DNA from 4 places in the Paenibacillus canaveralius genome. Region 3 is predicted to be linked to each of the others. Evidence: riboswitches for the same ligand, from Rfam matches in the RefSeq annotation. Region 3 holds a riboswitch; each other region holds the start of a gene.
The links. Region 3 has a riboswitch for cyclic di-AMP ahead of ABC395_RS02390 (hypothetical protein). Riboswitches for the same ligand answer to the same signal wherever they lie in the genome.

Region 1 (4,715 bases), 770 kb from region 3:
ATTCAAAACGCCATTAGAGGAGGGGTTCCCCATGAAACGTGCAGCCTTGGCTGCCTCAGCCGCCATTTTGCTGGCCTTCGTCTCCGCATGCTCTCCGGCAAAGGTGCCGGGCGAGGGCTCCGTCTCTTCACGGCTGGACGAGAACCGTTTTATCCCGCACTCTCTAAGCGAAGAACCGGCGGCGTCATCTGTACCCGCGCCTGCTAAAAAACCGTCCGTTAAAACTCCGGCGATAAAGGAAAAAAAATCTGCCGCTCCACAGGCATTACCTGCGGTGCCGCTCCTTTTACCTTCTTTACCGGCTAAAAAAGTTAAAAAAACAGCCGCTCCCACACCGGAGCCGAAAAAGAAAGACGTCCCCGTCCAAAAACATCATCAGACGGGTACTCTCCGGAAATCGGAGCAGCGCAAGCTGAGTTTAGCCGAGATTCATCATAAATACCCGACGGTTTTCCGGATGAGAGGAACTTCCCAAGGAAAAAAAATCGCGCTCACGTTCGATGACGGGCCCGATCTCAAATACACGCCGCAAGTGCTGGATATTTTGAAAAAGAATCAAGTAAAAGCTACTTTCTTTGTAATCGGGAGCCGTGCTCGGGCACACCCCGAGATGATCGGCCGGATGGTACGGGAAGGACATGTTGTGGGAAACCACTCGTACAGTCATCCTTTTATGCCCAAACTGACCGCCTCGGAGTTTTCTTCGCAAATTATGCGCACCCAAGACATTATCAAACAGTTGGCCGGCTATACGCCGCGGCTGGTGCGGCCTCCTTACGGAGCCATCAATGAAGAGCAGGTTCGCTGGATGTCTGACCACCGCCTGCTGGTAATAAACTGGGACGTGGATTCCCTGGACTGGAAGGGATTGTCGGGCAAGCAGGTGTATCATAACATCGTGGATAATGCCCGGGCCGGTTCGATCATTCTGCAGCACAGCGCGGGAGGAAACGACAAGCACGATCTCAGCGGTACGGTTTCGGCCCTCCCCGATCTGATCCGTTCCTTGAAATCGAGCGGCTATAAACTGGTCACGGTTCCGGATCTGATGGGAATATCGAAAGATCTTTAACGCGCAAAAAGACGGGAGCATCCGCTCCCGCCTTCTTTTCGGCTCTGTTATTTAAGAATGTATACTTTCACACTTTGGTAGCCAAAGTTATTTACTTTCTCTTTGGAACCCGGAACAAAAATATCGATCCGGCTGCCTTTGATCGCGCCGCCGATATCCGTCGCTTTGGCGATCATCCCCTTGGCCGGAAGACCCGGGAAAGCGTAACCCGTCACATAGACGGTGGAGCCCAGAGGAATCACTTTCGGATCAACCGCGATCGTACCGACGGTCAGTTTGTTGCCGTAGTAATCGATTCCGGCATATCCGCCGTTCTCGCTCGGGTCCGCGGAATAAGCGGATGCCTTGATGTTCAGCACTTTTTTGTATTGTACCTGCTTGCCCGCAGCCGTTGTCAGCGTCTGGCCTGATTTTGCGGCAGCCGATGCGGCTTTGGCGGCCGGCTTCTTAACGGCTTTCTTCTCTGTAGATTTCTTTGGCTCGGAAGCCTGCGGCTTGCCGTTCTTTTGGAGTGCCTCCGAAGGTTTTATGGCGTCCGTCCGGCTTGGCACGGCTGATGCAAGCTGAGCTTGCGGCGGTTTTTTTACCGTCGCATTTAAAGCTTTTAGCTGTTCGGGGGCGGCTTCACCCGCAATTTTGAGCTCGCTTCCTGCCGGCAGATTCAGCGGATCCGCCTCAGGATTCAACGATAAAAGATCAAGAACGTCCATACTCATTTGGGAAGCGAAATTCCACATGGAATTCGGTTCGGATAATACTAGAATTTGATTTTCCGGTGTCAGGAAGGGTTGGGGAAGTTCCGAATCGGCTGCTTGTCCGCCGGTATCGGTAAGACCGACTGCAAGTTCCTGATAAGATTTGGCCAGTTTCCAATACAACAGGCCGTCGTTTTTAGCCGCTTCCGTTTCAGCCGCCTGGGACTGGAATGCGGAAGAGACCGCCACCACTGCACCCAGCAGCAGAGTAGCGCAAGTTTTTTTCCAATGATGCTTTAAAGCCATAGTTGATGTACGCTCCTTCTCGGTATTGCCTACGAGGTTAGTTGTCGGGTTCGGACTGAGAAGTCGCCCACGCTGCTGCCAGCGATTCACCCCTATCGGACGCCGCGTCATACAAGTACGGTTCCGAAATGAATCATCCCCCGCACCTCATCCCCCTCCTGGAAAATCCGGGAAAAGGAAGAAGTTTCGGCTCTCTACACAAGCTATCACATACATCTTTAGAAACAAACACACACAAATTGGCAAAAAACACATTTTTCATTTTTTTAATCCGCCGATTAATCCGGAGCAATAAGCTGTTCCAACAAGCCTATCGATACCTTTCTTGCCTTTAACACTTGCAATAACGCAGAGCGCAAAATTAACGCCTTACTCATCATACCCTTATGTAATTCTCATCAGTTTCTCAGAAAAGACGCCGTTTATTCACCTTTCCGGCAGGTAATTCATCCCACCAGAGGAAATTTATTTGGCGATTCGTTTGTTCTCTCTCGGTTTTTCTTCTATTTTTATGACTGCTTTGCTTTGTGCCGATTCCACAGTCGGACTCCTTTTCCCTTCGTAAATATCATCGAAAGGACGAAACGGCACGTTATCGGACCGGTCGAATTCTTTCGGTTTTCGCAGTCCTAATGATGCCGCTAATAGAACTAGCATGCCGATCAGCAGACTTAAAGTGATCCCCATAATAGCAGCCTCCTCATACTTCCAAAATCTAGGTTTGATTCCTAATTACTAAATAACTTATTCCAGTTTATCATACTTATAGGTAAAATGTGGTATTTTATTCCGGAAAACAGACGAATTTTTTACGATTTTTCGTAGGTGCGACATAATTCTTGCCTATTTTCTTCTTCTAATAACCGGCTCTGAGACAGTATCATCGTTTAAAAAGATCGGTTTATATGTCACTTATATATAAGTAAGACACCTTCAGCAGGGGAAATGTTCCGGTAAATTTAGTAATCTTATTCAATTTTTCCATATCACTCGAAAATCCGCGTACCAAACTCCCGTAAAATTCCTGAAAAAAGACGGGTTTCCCCGTCTTTTTGCCCGGTCCGCTAGAAAATTTTCTGGGCGGCCCTTTCGTCTTTAAGTATTTCCACCGCTTCGCGGAATCGCATCGAGTGGACGACTTCCCGTTCGCGCAGAAATTTCAGGCCATCCTGAAGATCGACGTCATCCGTCAGATCAATGAGCCACTGATAGGTGGCGCGGGCCTTTTCTTCCGCCGCGATATCTTCATACAGGTCGGCGATCGGATCGCCCTTCGCTTGAATGTAAGACGCCGTCCACGGCACACCCGACGCGTTTTGGTAATACAAAGCGGAATCGTGATTGACGTAATACTCGCCCAATCCCGCCGCTTTAAGCTGTTCGGGAGTCGCATCTTTCGTCAGCTTGTAGATCATCGTGGCAATCATTTCAAGGTGAGCGAATTCTTCGGTCCCGATATCATTCAGTACCCCGATCACTTTGCCCGGAATGGTGTAACGCTGGTTCAAGTAGCGCAGCGCGGCAGACAGCTCCCCGTCCGCACCCCCGTACTGCTCCATCAGAAGTTTGGCCATGTGCGGATCGCATTTGCTTACACGAACCGGATACTGCAGTTTTTTCTCGTAAATCCACATTGGAATCCCTCATCTCCTTGAGCACATCCGTGCTAAATCTTCCGGCCAGGCCATACCTGCAGTTCCCTCCGCACACGTTACACCTGCCACGGCCAGGGAGCTTCGGCCCATTCCCAGGTTTGCTGCGGCAGGGCATTTTGCCCGTACTGAAGAAGCGGTCCATACAGACGCTCGTATTCCAGCGCGATTTGTTTCCGTTTTTGGGAAAATTCATTGAACTGCTGCAAAGCGTTCCTATCTTCGGGATGGGTATCCAAGTACAAGGTCAGTTCGACCAGTACGAAATCGGCCGCTTGCAGATCGTGCAGAAGCCGGTAATAATTGTCATCCAGCTGTTTTTGCATAGTGTTCGCTCCCCTCTTTTTCGCTTTCCGGCCGGCTTAGCACTTGGGTTCGTAGTTGCTGTAAAGCTCCGGCCAAAGGGTACCGAGCTTCAAAGCTTCATAAGGACTGAACTGCGGCAGGCACATAGGCTGGAACTGGATAAACAGGTTCGGCGGTGTTACGTACGTTTTGACAAGTTTCGGCGGACAGGGATCAAACGGCCCCACGAAGGGGTGGTACATGCGGACTTCAGGATACAATGCGCTTCCTCCTTGTAACCGGTAATGGTGTCGCTCTGCAATACCATATGGCATTCGCCCAGTCGGGGTATGGGCGGGCGCCCAGATTCATGAAATAAAAGCGGAATAATCCGCAAGGTTGTCATCTCTACCGTCTCTATGAATATCTTATGATAGAAAGAGAGACGATCCGGGGAAAGCTTTTTCCCTTTCAAAAAAGGAGTGAGATGGCATGACACATCATCCGAAAACTCCCCTTCCGTCCCCGCCCCCTCAGCAGATGGAATACAGCGGGTATACGGTTCCGTTGTATTCCGCCGCCGGAATCCTGGCGGGCGCGGATACGTCCCCCGAAGCTCTGCTGGAACTGCGGAGTCTTCTTACCCGCTCCGGCGTCAAGCGCGTCGTTCCCTGCAAAGACTGGCATTCCGCCGCCAAAATGCCT
Region 2 (4,715 bases), 1.7 Mb from region 3:
ATTTCAGCGCTCCCGGGACCCCGCTGCTCTATATCAGCAGCGGAGTGACGCTGCTGGCGCTGGATGCCGCTTACATACTCTTGGCTGTCGGCCTTCCGGGCCGCCGTAACAGCCAATCGAAAGAAGCGGCATCCTCCGGCAGCAGCCCGTATCCGCCTGTGGCGGAGCAGGAGCCGGTGTCGCTGGAACAGTACTACGCCCGCTTGGGCGAACGTACGACGCTCCTGGCTCCCCCTCTATCTGCGCCGGCAACCGCAGATGAAACGGTTTTCCTCGGCGCCGAGACAGCTCCGCCCTCCGCGAACTTCCGTCATCCCGTACTTGAAGTTATGCGGGAAGGGCGGAAAGAAACGATCCTCCTGGATACGGATTCTTTTATAATCGGGCGCGGGGAAGGGGATGCCGATTACATCGAAGATGTGCTGGGAATTTCCCGGATTCACGCGCAATTTATACGGACGACGGAAGGTTATGCGGTTAAGGACCTCGGTTCGCGAAACGGTACGTTTCTAAACGAGGGGATGCTGGTTCCTTATCAGTTGGTCCCTTTAAAAGACGGGGACGTGGTGCGGATGGTTTATACCGAATTTAGCTTCCGGTCATGCCGATGAGTTCCGGTCCCGGTACGTTAATGATATAATGGACAGGTTGTTGAAGAATCGGGAAAGAGGAGAATGCCCAATGATTACACATGTCGTGTTTTTCAAGCTTAAGGATCGCAGCCCGGAGTCCGTCGAGCAAGCAAAAGCCAAACTGCAGAACATGGAAGGCAAAATTTCCGAACTGCTTCATATCGAAGTAGGGGCGGATGTGATCCATTCCGAACGTTCTTATGATCTGGTTTTGATCACCAAATTCAACTCCCTGGAAGACCTCCAAGCTTATAATGTCCACCCGGTCCATCAGGATGTGCTCGCTTATATGGGGGAAGCCAAAGACGGCGTCGCTCCTTGCGTAGACTTTGAAAGCTAATTGTTTAGTCAATCTGCTGTTTCCTCAAGAACTTGCCGTTTATCGCGGCAGGTTCTTCTAGCGTTTTAGCCGACGGCCGAACATGCGTGTGAGCGTCATGATCCTCATTTCAAGGTGAGCGGAATCTTTGGTCCCTATGTCATTCACTATCGGAAATTTCCTTCGAACTACGGCTTCGTCCACTGTGGCGTGAGGCGCTGGATAAGCTAATTTTATATTCGTCTTTCTTCTTTAACACGTCACCCGCCCTAAAAGCTTCATCTACCCCAGTTTCCCCAACATCGCCTGCATTATGATCCTTTCCTTCCTCCATCATCTTGTTTCTTGCTGCCTGTCTTTAACAAAAAAAACGGCCGGCTCCTGTTCGGAGCGGACCGCTTTTCCATAGCTGAATTTTATGAAATTTAAGATGGAAAATTTACGTTTCAGATCATAGCATGAAATCGAATAGTCATATTCGCGTATTTATTTAAAAAAACAGATCAGTTCGCGATAAACTCTTGAACCCATTCGCCGTTATAGTAAGCGACTCCGATTTTTGTGAAGTTCGGGCTCAAAATGTTTTGACGGTGACCCGGGCTGTTCATCCAGGAGTTCATCACATCCTGCGGAGTGCGCTGTCCTTGGGCGATATTTTCACCTGCATACGTATAGGAGATGCCGTAAGATTTCATCATATCAAATGGAGACCCGTACGTTGGAGAGTTGTGGTCGAAATAGTTGTTTGTATACATATCCTTCGCTTTATCCAGTGCCATGGCGGCCAGCGCGCTGTCTGAAGCGAGCGGTTTTAGGCCGGCTTTTGCGCGTTCCTGGTTTACAAGCGTTACAACCTGGTCCGCAAATTCCGATTGGGAAGCGGCCGGTTTTTCAACCGGTTTCGGTGCCGGAGTTACAGCCGGTGCGGAAGGCTTGGTTGTCGGTTCCGGCGTGCTTACGGGCGCCTGGGTTTCCGGAGCGGGAGTGCTCGGTTTTGCCGAAGGTGCGGCAGGCTTCTGGACTTCCGGTTTCTTTTCAGGCACGGAAGGTGAGGCCGGTTTACCGGCAGACGGTTTTTCCAAAGCTGGCGGCGCAGACGGTACGACGATCTGCATGCCTTTCCAAACGAAGTTCGCATTTTTCAATTGCGGATTGGATGTGAGAAGAGAGGCAAGATCAATGCCGTATTTGTTCGATAGGGTCGAAAGCGTGTCCCCGCCGGAAACGCTGCATGGCACGGCGGATGCGGATGCGGCACCTGCTCCGAAAACGGACGTGAGGGCGAAAACACCGACTAGTGCTGCTTTTTTGATAGATTTCAAGTTAGAATCTCTCCTTTTTCGGCCTGCGAGGTTAGCTGACGGATTCGGGTCAAAGAGCAATCACCCGGCCATAAACATCATGGCTTCACCCCAAAAATGGGTTCCCCCGTGCTTCCGTAGAAGCTTCGGCCTTGTTTTTTTGCTTTCCGCCTGAGATGAGCAGCAGCATAACACTGTGCGGCGCTGCGTCCCGGAAGAAGCCTTTTAATCCTAGCATGCGATTTGCTAGATTTCACGGGTCAAAGTTTTCCAACAGCGGCCGGATTGTTTTCCTCAAAAGAGGTTTATCGTTTGAAAACAGCGGGGAAACAGTGTAGTATCACCTGTATGAGAGCGCTATTGAACGTAAGGCCGGATCGGCTGAAATGCTCGTAATCCGGACCCGCTTGTACAAGACTGATGGACAAAGGGAATTTCGGGGTATTAAGTAGAAGCAAGACTTTACATAGCGTCCGGAAACGGCAGGCGGCAGCCGTCAGACGGGGATTTTTCCGCTGCGCGGTTTCGTTTGCGAGGACAACATTACTCGTACGGGGACAGAAAAGGAGAGGTTGAGTTATGGAGCAAGTAAACAGAACGTATCTGCTCGAAGTGTTGGACATGCTTTTGAATACGCCGAGTCCGAGCGGGTACACCCACCACATTATGGACAAAGTGAAGGCGGAGGCCGAGAAACTGGGTTACAAGCTGGAACTGACGAATAAAGGCTGCGGCATCATTACGATTCCGGGCAAACGGAGCGATTACACGATCGGGCTCTCGGCTCACGTGGATACGCTGGGAGCAATGGTTCGCTCCATCAAGGACAACGGGCGTCTGCGCCTCACATCGGTAGGCGGTTTTATGATGGCGGCCATCGAAAACGAGTACTGCCGCGTTCATACGCGCCAGGGACTCAGTTATGAAGGCACGATCCTGACCACTAAACCTTCGGTCCACGTATTTCCGGATGCGAGAGACCACAAACGCGTCGAGGAGAACATGGAAGTCCGTCTGGACGAACTGGCTTTCAACAAAGATGAGGTACAGAAGCTGGGAATTCGTGTCGGGGATTTCGTGTCTTTCGAGCCGCGGGTCCGCATGCTGGAGAACGGGTATGTGAAATCCCGCCATCTCGACGATAAAGCGAGCGTGGCCGCCCTGTTCGCTCTTATGGATCTGCTTAAGAACGAGCTGATCGAACCGGCCTGCACCGTTAAAATCATTTTGACCACTTACGAAGAAGTCGGCCATGGAGCTTCCTACATCCCGGCTGATATTAACGAGCTTGTCGCAGTCGACATGGGGGCCATGGGGGACGATCTGACCTGCACCGAGCAGGACGTTTCGATCTGCGCAAAAGATTCCAGCGGTCCGTACGACTACGCGATGACTTCCCAACTGATCCGCCTCGCGGAGCACTCCGGTATACGCCATGCGGTGGATATATATCCGCAATACGGTTCGGACGCTTCGGCGGCGCTTCGCGGAGGCAGCAACATCCGTGCGGCGTTGATCGGCCCCGGTGTTCATGCCTCGCATGGCATGGAACGCACGCATGTGGACGCCATTGCGGGAACCGCTTCTTTGCTGCTGCAATATATTTTGCATCCGGCCGCGGCGGCGAACGAACCGGGGCAGCCCGAAAATCCCGTAAGCCCGGTCTGATCACTCCGGGAACCGGACTCTACTTCCGGCTGGTCTCATCCGACGCCCAGCGGCGGACATGGGAGCAGCCGGATTCATTTGGCGTTACCGCTTAAGGACGGAGGAACTCATGAGTATTATTCATGCCGAACATCTTGTAAAAACTTACGGAGAGAAAATTCTCTTCGACGATATTTCCTTTACGATCTCGGAAAAACAACGGATCGGCCTGATCGGCGTCAACGGCACCGGCAAGTCTTCTCTGCTGAGAATTTTAGCCGGTTTGGAAACGCCCGACTCCGGATCGATCGTTCATTCGAATCATTTCCGGGTGGAATACTTGCCCCAGCAGCCGGAGTTCGACGAACGTTCGACGGTCTTGGAGCAGGTTTTTTACGGGGAGACGCCGCTTATGAAGGTGCTCCGTGATTACGAGCAGGCGCTTGCCGCTCTCGAAAACAGCCCCGAAGACGAAGCTGCCCAGCAGAAGCTGATGCGGGTGCAGGCGAGGATGGACGAGCTGGACGCGTGGGAAGCCGGCACAACGGCCAAGACCGTTCTGACGAAGCTGGGCATTACGGAATTCGGCAAGCCTGTCGGCGAGCTGTCCGGCGGTCAGCGGAAGCGTGTGGCGATGGCCCGCGTACTGATTCAGCCCGCCGACCTGCTTATCCTTGATGAGCCGACCAACCATATCGATAACGAGACGGTTGACTGGCTGGAGCAGTTTTTAAGCAAGTGGAAAGGCGCTCTGCTGCTCGTCACGCACGACCGCTATTTCCTGGAGCGCGTAACCAGCCGAATCCTGGAGCTTGA
Region 3 (4,715 bases):
ACCGCTCCTTTGCCAAGCTCCGTCATAAAGGCGAGCGCCGTAGGAGCCAGAATAATAAGCGGATGCGCCAGAATCGCGACGGCGATCAGTTTCATCTCGCGGGACTCGATTTTGCGTCCCAGAAATTCCGGCGTCCGGCCGACCATCAGGCCCGCCAGAAAAACGGCCAAAATGGCGTACATGAGCATATTGACCAGCCCGACTCCATCCCCGCCGAATACACAGTTCAGCATCATTTGGGCGAGCGGAACCATTCCGCCCAGCGGCGTGAGCGTGTCGTGCATGTTATTGACGGAACCTGTCGTAGCCGCCGTCGTTACCGTAGTAAACAGCGCGGACTGGGCAATGCCGAACCGCACCTCTTTGCCTTCCATACTGCCGATGGACGAATCCGCGCCAAGGGCATTTAAGGCGGGATTGCCGGCCTTTTCCGAGAAGAAGGCGACCGACAGGAAAACCAGGAACAACGTCATCATGGCCGTGAAAATAACCCAGCCCTGTTTCCGGTTCTTCGCAAACCGCCCGAAGGTATAGGTCAACGAGGCCGGAATACACCACATGGACAGCATCTCGATCACGTTAGTCAGCGGAGACGGATTTTCAAACGGATGGGAAGAGTTTACCCCGAAGAAGCCGCCTCCGTTCGTACCCAAATGCTTGATGGACACAAGCGACGCCACCGGTCCGATGGCGATTTGCTGCTCCCCGCCTTCAAGCGGCTTTGCGGCCAGCGACGGGTCCAGCGTTTGCGGCACTTTCAGGCCGACAAGCAGCAGCGTAACCACGATGGCCAGCGGCAGCAGCAGGCGCGTGTGGCCTTTTACAAAATCGGTAAAAAAGTTGCCGATGGTGTTTCCTTTGGACGTCAGTCCGCGTATAAACGCGATCGCGACCACGATTCCAGTTACGGCGGACGTGAACATCATCATCATGATGACCGCCATTTGCGAGAAATAGGACAGACCCGTTTCCCCGCTGTAGTGCTGCAGGTTCGTGTTGGTCATAAAGCTGATGATCGTATTGAAAGACAAAGTCGCTTCCATATCGTCGATCCCGTTCGGGTTAAAAGGAAGAGCGCGCTGCAGGCGCAGGATCAAATACCCGGCCGCCACAAGCACGATGTTGGTCAGCACGAGGCTGCCCGCATATTTTTTCCACGTCATGCCGTGCTCGCTGCGGATGCCCGCAAGCTTGTAAATGGGTTTCTCCAGCCAGCCGAACCATTTGTCCGTCCGGTTTTTTTCATTCGAGAAAACGTGATAAATATAAGTGCCAAGCGGCTTCACCAGCAGGCAAAGCACCGCGATTACGATTAAAATTTGCAGTATCTCCATGGATTCCGATCCTCCTCAAACAACTCCGTGCAGGGTTCTCCGGCAGCCCGCAGGCGCCTCAAAATTTTTCGGGATGAACAAGCGCGTATATCAGATACAGGAAAAGTCCTGCCGTAAAAAGCGCGATAATCATCATGAACGGCCGCCTTCCGGGCCATCCGCAACATGGTCACACCAGAGCAGAAATCCGTAAAAGATGAAATAAATGACTGCCAGCAGCAAAATCATATAAAGATCCGTCATGCGCGCCGGCTCCTTTCCTTCCTATTTATAGGGTTATTCTTTATCGTTCGCACAAATTGTTCCGCATGTTCAGCGCAAAACTTCCTCGGGCACCTGGCCCGGTGCCGCTCCAAGCAGGAAAGAGACCTGACGGGTATTCGTATGCACCACATGGTCGGCGCCGAGCGCTTTATAAATCAACCGCGGTGTGGCATTCGTTTTCACCACGTAAATCGTTCCGGTTGTCCAGCTGCGGACCATCTGAAGATACCGGCAGCAAAGCGGCAGGCTGTCTTCGAAAAGATACACGTCACCGATCGGAAGCTCCGGAACTTCCCAGGCTTCGTGGCGTACGGTATCCACCTCCACGAGATGCCGGACTCCCAGCTTCTTCATCCGCTGTCCTTCCACGGGGTTATTAACAAGCGCCGCGAAAGGTTTGCGGTAAATATTCAGCAGTTTAATAAAGTTCTCGCCGGTGACATTCGGTGCGGAAACCAACGTATAGGTTTGGATCTTTCTCTCGTCCACTTTTTATCCCTCTTTCGTGTTTTGGGCAGCAAAAAAAGAAGCCTGCGGGAAGAGGAACTCTTCACGCGGCTTCTTGACGGTCACAGCCTAAAAAAGACTATGGCCGAAGCGCGATAGCAGTCGCCTCTCTCGGTACGCTTACGAGGTTAGCTGTCGGATTCGGGCGTGAGAGTCGCCCTACCATAACGGCACGGATGCCGCTTCTGGATTCACCCCATGAGGACCGGCTTTCAAGCCTGCAAGTCCTCGTTGGTTCCCCCGTTTTCCGCTTCACACGGAAACTCAGCGATAAAAACGCATGTTCATTTTTTTGGCACATTTTTCATTTTCGGATGTTTTTGCACATAACAAAACCACAGCGAAACGAAGTCCCTGTGGTCGATGCCGATCACAAGCTTCTTCAACCCCTCCCGAACTCATGCGCTTACGAGGTTAGCTGTCGGATTCGGGCGGTGAGAGTCGCCCTACCTGATTGCCGGATCCATGGGTTCCGGCGCTTCAGGATTCACCCCTGCAGACAAGGCTCCGGCTCTCACACCGGATCAATGCTGCGATGGTTCCCCCGCTTCCCCGGATGGGGAAATTCAGCGAAAGCAAGAAACTGTTTTTTTCAATTGATGGAATGAATGTTACACCTCCGTACGTGCTTTGTAAAGATAGGGAGAGATTGGTTTTAAACCGATTTAAGCCAAAGAAAACCCCTAATGCGCTTACATTTCTTCTTTTTACGCGCTAGCTTGTTTATGCGTCGAAAATCTCACGTTTTTGAAAACGGTTTGGTCACCCGGACTCTTCTCATCCAGGAAAAACCTGCTATACTACTTGTAAACGTTACCATAATAACCAGTAAGGAGGCGTATTTATGAAAAACGGATGGAAATCAATCTTGCTCTGGGGGGTGATTTCCATTGTCGGCGCGTTCGCTTTCGGGCTTGTCGCACTTAACCGCGGGGAGACGATCAATGCCGCCTGGCTCGTCATTGCGGCCGTGAGCTGTTATGCGGTCGCCTACCGGTTCTACAGCCGGTTTCTCGCCCGCAAAGTATTCGTGCTCGATGACAACCGGAAAACACCCGCAGAGCTGAACAACGACGGCAAAGATTATGTGCCGACGAACAAATGGGTGCTGTTCGGGCACCATTTCGCGGCTATTGCCGGCGCGGGTCCTCTCGTAGGTCCCGTACTTGCCGCCCAGATGGGCTATCTGCCCGGAACGCTGTGGATCATTCTCGGCGTTATTCTGGGCGGCGCCGTCCAGGATTTCGTCATTCTTTTCGCTTCGACACGCAGAAACGGTAAATCGCTCGGCGATATGATCAAGGACGAAATCGGCAAGGTGACGGGCACGATCGCCATGCTGGGCATTCTCGGCATTATGATCATTCTTCTCGCCGTGCTGGGGCTCGTCGTCGTCAAAGCGCTGATCGGCAGCCCGTGGGGCATGTTCACGATTGCCGCCACCATACCGATCGCACTACTGATGGGCGTGTATATGCGCTACATACGGCCAGGCCGTGTCGGGGAAGCTTCCCTTATCGGCGTGGTTCTGCTGATTCTGTCCCTCATCGGAGGCAAGTTCGTCGCCGAGAGCGCATCGCTGGCGCCGCTCTTCTCGTTCAGCGGCGAAACCATCGCTCTGATGATGATCGCCTACGGCTTCTTCGCTTCCGTCATGCCGGTCTGGCTGCTTCTCGCTCCCCGCGACTATCTCAGCACGTTCCTGAAAGTCGGAACGATCATCGGACTCGCGCTCGGCATCATTTTCGTCCTGCCGGATCTGTCCATGCCGGCCACGACCCGGTTTATCGACGGAACCGGCCCCGTCTTCGCCGGGAACTTGTTCCCGTTCCTGTTTATTACCATCGCCTGCGGCTCCGTGTCGGGCTTCCACGCGCTGATTTCGTCCGGCACGACGCCCAAAATGCTGGAACGCGAATCCCACGCGCGTCCGATCGGCTACGGTGCGATGCTGGTCGAATCGTTCGTCGCCATCATGGCGCTGATCGCCGCCTGCATCATCACGCCCGGCACTTACTTCGCGATTAACTCGTCCGCGGCGGCGCTGGGCGGTACCGATGTGGCGACCGCCGCGGCGACCATCACGAACTGGGGCTTCACCATTACGCCGGAGCAGCTGACCACGCTGTCCAAGGATATCGGCGAGAGTACCATCCTCTCGCGGACGGGCGGCGCGCCTACCTTCGCCATCGGCATGGCGCAGATCTTGTCCGGCGTGATCGGCGGCAAAACGATGATGGCGTTCTGGTATCATTTCGCCATCCTGTTCGAAGCCTTGTTCATCCTGACGACGATCGACGCGGGCACCCGGGTGGGCCGTTTCCTTATCCAGGATCTGCTGGGTTATGCCAGCAAGTCGCTGGGGGATACCCGGTCCACGGTCGGCAACCTTATCGCTACGGCTCTCTGTGTGGCGGGCTGGGGTTATTTCCTCTATCAAGGCGTTGTGGACCCGCTGGGGGGCATCAACTCCTTGTGGGCGCTCTTCGGCATCGCCAACCAGATGCTGGCGGGTATCGCGCTCGTGCTGGGGACGACCATTTTGTTCAAAATGGGCAAAAAGGCGTACGCCTGGGTCACGCTACTGCCCACAACGTGGCTGCTTATCGT
Region 4 (4,715 bases), 1.8 Mb from region 3:
TTTAATCATGCTGAGTATCCCCCTCTACGATGAGCAGCTCCACATCATGCCTTTCCAGCAGGCGGAGTATGCTTTCTTCCGGCTCCCGGTCCGTTACGATCACATCCACATCTTCCATACCGGCAACTTTATAAAACAACTGTTTGCCGAATTTCGTGTGATCCGCCAAAACGACGACACGATCAGCTCTGCGAATCATTTCACGCTTAATGGAGCCGTCCTCTTCATGCGGGTAAGAAAGCCCGTCAGGGCTGATCCCGCAGGCGCCGAGAAACAGCAAATCCACGTAGTAATCCCCCAACTGCGCCAGCGCAGTCGCCCCGAACAAAAACCGGTGCTCGAGATCAAGCTGCCCGCCGAGCATATGGACCTTGAAGCTTTTACTGTCTGCGAGTTTCGCCGCAATATCGATGGAATTCGTCACAATGACATTGTCCGTCGTCTGTATATGCTCGGCGACCGTCGCAACCGTCGTCGACGTGTCGAGAAACAAGTAATGCTTGTCGCGGATCAGCTTGGCGGTTTCCCGGCCGATCTGCCGCTTCTCGTCCGACGCTTTCTGCATCCGGTCCTTATAAGCGGTCACCGCGCGGTTCATCGACGGCAGCATGGCTCCTCCGCGTGTCCGGACAATCAGCCCCTGCTCATCCATCCGCACAAGATCCCTCCGCGCGGTGTCCCGCGACACGTCGAACCTGTCGCAGATTTCCTTCACGTCCATCCGCTGATGATCCCTTAAGTAGTCCATAATCGCTTCGATTCGTTCTTCCTGAAACATATCGGCACACCCTTAAGTGATTTCATGTAATTGTTAATGATTTATAAGTAATTATAAGTTTTGTTAAGTCGTTTTGTCAATCAAACGTATTTCCCTCCAAAAAAACACCTGCACAACAAACAAAAACAACTGCAAAAAAGCGGCTGATAAATCAGCCGCCCGTTTGACATTTTATTAGCATGCCCTGTATGAGTTCATCTATCTTCCGCCTAAAGGCGTTCCGAAATCGACTCGATCATTTCCCGGATTTTCGCTCCCGATTTGCGGAGCTTCTCTTCTTCTTCATCGCTCAGAGGCAGCGTAATGACTTCCCGCACGCCCGTACGATCCACAATACACGGAACCCCGAGATACACGTCTGACATCCCGTGATAATTGGAGACGAACGTCGATACGTTGAGCACGGCTCCCTCATCGCGCAGAATCGCGGTACAAATCCGGTCAAGCGCCAAAGCGATCGCATAATAGGTCGATCCCTTCGCTTCGATAATCTGATAAGCCGCGTCCCGCGTATTCCGGAAAATTTCGTCCTTATCATCCTGATTCAGTTCAAGAGGCAGACCGGCAAAATTCGCCAGACTCCATAGAGGCACTTCGGAATCCCCGTGCTCTCCGACAATCGCCGCATGAATGCTGCGCGGGTCCACTTGAAGCTTCTCGCCGATCAAATAACGGAAACGCGCGCTGTCCAGCAAAGTTCCCGAGCCGATGACACGGTTGACGGGCCATTCCGACTTTTTCCACGTAAAATAAGACATAATATCGACCGGATTGGTCGCCACCAGAAGAATACCTGTCTGGTTGTACTTCGTCACATTCTCGACGATGCCGTTAAAAATGTCCACGTTGCGCTTAAGCAGATCGAGACGGGTTTCCCCCTGCTTTTGCGCGACACCCGCACAAATAATGATAATGTCGGCGCCTTCACAGTCGGAATAATCTCCCGCCCATACTTTGACCCTGCCGGTAAACGGCAGGCCGTGGTTCATATCGAGTGCGTCCCCGTTCGCTTTCGCGTGATTATAATCGATGAGGACAAGTTCGGACATCCGCTCTCTGAGCAGCAGGGTATACGCCGTAGTGGAACCGACGGCCCCCGTTCCGATGACAACAATACGTGTTTTTTTGGCTGTTTCCAGGTTATCGAATTCGTTAGCAGACACGAGAACCTCTCCTTTCAGGGGAATTCTGGTATTATTGTAGGCGAATTTCCCACTAAAAAGCAAACGTCCGGTCTACAAAACGATAAAATAGGCCCGGGATTGCTCGAAAAGCGCCGGCTGGTCCAACTGAAATCCGGTACCGATATACCCGCAAGTCTGCACCGGGGCAAGACGCGCGGGTTCGGGATAGCCGCCTTCTTCCAGCCAGTCCGCTCCCAGCACCGCAGCGGTATGCTCCCACAAGCAGCAGGCCGGACCGATCAAATAATCTTTATGCATCGCCAGAGCCGTTCCTTCCTGCCGAAGCATGTACGCGCTGCGCAGATCATCCAGCAGAGATCCGCCGCATCCCGGGTGAATCTCCCGCTCCGTCCGGAGCGCATTAGCGGAGCTTTGCGCCGAAACGGCAATTTCGATGCGCGCGACCTCACCGCTGCGGGAACGGTAACGCGGTTCCGGGCCGGACCGTAGGCCGCCTTCCTCATTCAGGACCGCCGCCGGCCGGGCACTGAATGAGCTCGTAACGGAACGGCCGCAGCTCCCGTAATATCCGGCTCCCCCGTAGCTTCCGAGGACTTCCACAAACGGTTTACGCCGTGACCGGGATATCAGATCGAACAGCGCCATCTCGGCGAGATCCGCTTTGACATTTCCCCAGAGAACGCGGTTCAAACGGACGATATCGAGTGCTTGCGTCGTCGTCGTTTTTTGTAGCCGGTACAGGAAACGGGCCCAGGTCACAAGGTCGAAATATTTCTCGTTCACCGCCATCAAGCATTCTCCCCAGCCTGTCTCTCCCGCCTCGTCCGTAAGCTTCAGCAGCCCGTACCGGCAATTCTCCAGTGTTCCTTTGGCATAATGATAGCAGCAGGGTACATCGAATTCGAACAGTTCAATCCGGATAATTCGTGCGTCCATTCTTCCTTTTCCACTCCTTTTCTCCCAATAACGCTTGCGAGGTTAGCTGCCGGGTTCGGGTTTGAGAGACCCCTACGGATACGGATTCCGATTCACCCCAGAAATGTGGGTCCCCCGCTTCTCGTTTGAGAATTAAGCGCGCAGATGAAGATGATGACAGAACCGCCTCCGGCGTCCGGACAAGCGCTCCGAAGCCGGATCCGGCGGACCCTGAGAGTATGTTACCTCCGCGAATCGGGCCTGTAAACAAATCCGGTGGACAGCCCGATTCCATTTTGTGCCATGTAACCCCATTCATTCTATCGTTGCTTCATCAGGCTGTCCGGTGCTCATTCTTTCTCCGTTTATCACAAAAAAGCCCCGGTATCCGGGGCTTTTTCGGTAAGCATTATCGTTCGGTCAGATATGAGCGCGTGTCTTGCCTCCCCCGAGAGTCGGGTTTGCGCCGTGGTCTCCGCGATGGCGGAGAAGCTTGCGAAGGTAAGGAAGGATGTAATAGTCGGCTCCGAACTTGCCGGCGTTGGCTCCTGCGGCGATGACGATCACACCGAGCAGGATCATCCAAGGGTTCGTGCTTACGGTACCTGCGAAGAGGAACATGAAGTTCATCAAGACTCCGAAGAATGCTGCCGCCGTTGTCAATGCGCCGAGGACAAGACCCAGTCCTACCAGAAACTCTCCGAGCGGAATCAGTACGTTAAACAGTTTGGCATTCGGCAGTGCGAAGTTTTCGAGGAACGCGGTGAATGTCGGATAGACCAGCTCGTTGGTCGCTTTATCCATAACCGGCTTCGCTACCGCGCCTTTCAGGAAGCCCGTGGCGTCAAATCCGCCCGTCAGTTTGTGCCATCCTCCGGTAATCCATGCGTATCCGAGATAAAAGCGGAGGATGAGCATCAGACCTGCCGCGTAGACGTTCGTTCTTAACCAGTTAAACATATAAATTTCCCCTTTCAAGCTGCGTATTCTGTATGATGGTTTTGCGTGTTTCCGTTTCTTTAGAGCCAGTACTGCTCGATCAATCCGCATTCCGCTTCCAGAGGAAGAGGAAGTCCGGTTTTGCCGGCCGCTTGCATTCGGCCGATTTGCCCTGCCTGCACACAGTCGAAGCATAAATCTTTATAACCTTCGGGGTGCTGCTGAAGCCGGGCGCCGCATGCCTCACAGTGTGCAGGTGCCGCGTTTACAAGATGAAGGGCGGTCATGATACTCGCATCCTTTCGAGTTCGCAATTTATTTTGTGAATATTTTCACATTCTTGGCCGTAGAAAGCTTTTCTTCCCTTCCCGAATCATTCAGGAAGTTCGGATGAGCCGGCGGAGCCGTCAGCTCTGGTTATCAGAGGCTTTAACCGGCAGTCTTCGCAAATCCAGGAGGATTTGATTTTTTTCACGATCGGAATACCGGAACCGCATTGCGGGCATCTTCCTTGTTGAACTTGCGGGTCAGCTGTCTCTTTCATGGCTCCTTCACCTTCTTTCGTGTGTTGTTCTCTCTTTCTGACTTTAGTATAGTCCTCCCTCGGGAGGTATGTATGTGATATTAATCACACTTAGCCCAAAATAAGTGATAATAATCATGTTCAAGCATTCTTCATAATGAAAGCCGTTACTTAATAAGGGCATGTGAATAATATCACAATTACTTCAACCAAGAAGTTCTATACTTTTTTTAGAAAGCCAACTACCCGTAACAGCCGCTTCCGGCAGGTTTGGCTGCCTGGCGTTTCTACTATAGAAAAAGAAACAACGAAAGTCCGAACCGAACAAAAATTTGCACAAAGCGAGATGACCTCCATGCGAAACCATACTGCCGTCTATTTCACAAATGTCCGTTTTTTCCTGATCCTGCTGGTC

Region 1: linked by a shared signal. The riboswitch ahead of ABC395_RS06045 (3D domain-containing protein) and the one ahead of ABC395_RS02390 (hypothetical protein) in region 3 are both predicted to bind cyclic di-AMP.
Region 2: linked by a shared signal. The riboswitch ahead of ABC395_RS10565 (CAP domain-containing protein) and the one ahead of ABC395_RS02390 (hypothetical protein) in region 3 are both predicted to bind cyclic di-AMP.
Region 4: linked by a shared signal. The riboswitch ahead of ABC395_RS10795 (hypothetical protein) and the one ahead of ABC395_RS02390 (hypothetical protein) in region 3 are both predicted to bind cyclic di-AMP.

The regions. Positions count from the first base shown of each region.
Region 1 covers NZ_JBDFMM010000001.1:1,299,571-1,304,285, reverse strand. Annotated here, with positions in the region: gene ABC395_RS06050 (polysaccharide deacetylase family protein) at 32-1,072, shown strand; gene ABC395_RS06045 (3D domain-containing protein) at 1,120-2,073, opposite strand; cyclic di-AMP (ydaO/yuaA leader) riboswitch at 2,085-2,275, opposite strand; gene ABC395_RS06040 (hypothetical protein) at 2,539-2,760, opposite strand; gene ABC395_RS06035 (manganese catalase family protein) at 3,138-3,707, opposite strand; gene ABC395_RS06030 (spore coat protein CotJB) at 3,785-4,051, opposite strand; gene ABC395_RS06025 (spore coat associated protein CotJA) at 4,088-4,273, opposite strand; gene ABC395_RS06020 (glycoside hydrolase family 84 protein) at 4,503-4,715, shown strand, end outside.
Region 2 covers NZ_JBDFMM010000001.1:2,239,134-2,243,848, forward strand. Annotated here, with positions in the region: gene ABC395_RS10555 (FHA domain-containing protein) at 1-611, shown strand, start outside; gene ABC395_RS10560 (Dabb family protein) at 682-972, shown strand; gene ABC395_RS10565 (CAP domain-containing protein) at 1,455-2,273, opposite strand; cyclic di-AMP (ydaO/yuaA leader) riboswitch at 2,279-2,414, opposite strand; gene ABC395_RS10570 (M42 family metallopeptidase) at 2,832-3,920, shown strand; gene ABC395_RS10575 (ABC-F family ATP-binding cassette domain-containing protein) at 4,030-4,715, shown strand, end outside.
Region 3 covers NZ_JBDFMM010000001.1:531,087-535,801, reverse strand. Annotated here, with positions in the region: gene kdpA (potassium-transporting ATPase subunit KdpA) at 1-1,334, opposite strand, end outside; gene kdpF (K(+)-transporting ATPase subunit F) at 1,393-1,467, opposite strand; gene ABC395_RS02390 (hypothetical protein) at 1,647-2,087, opposite strand; cyclic di-AMP (ydaO/yuaA leader) riboswitch at 2,207-2,385, opposite strand; cyclic di-AMP (ydaO/yuaA leader) riboswitch at 2,494-2,687, opposite strand; gene ABC395_RS02385 (carbon starvation CstA family protein) at 2,950-4,715, shown strand, end outside.
Region 4 covers NZ_JBDFMM010000001.1:2,284,658-2,289,372, reverse strand. Annotated here, with positions in the region: gene ABC395_RS10810 (Cof-type HAD-IIB family hydrolase) at 1-9, opposite strand, end outside; gene ABC395_RS10805 (DeoR/GlpR family DNA-binding transcription regulator) at 2-778, opposite strand; gene ABC395_RS10800 (L-lactate dehydrogenase) at 988-1,941, opposite strand; gene ABC395_RS10795 (hypothetical protein) at 2,014-2,859, opposite strand; cyclic di-AMP (ydaO/yuaA leader) riboswitch at 2,876-3,008, opposite strand; gene ABC395_RS10790 (DoxX family protein) at 3,259-3,798, opposite strand; gene ABC395_RS10785 (hypothetical protein) at 3,858-4,064, opposite strand; gene ABC395_RS10780 (acyltransferase family protein) at 4,485-4,715, shown strand, end outside.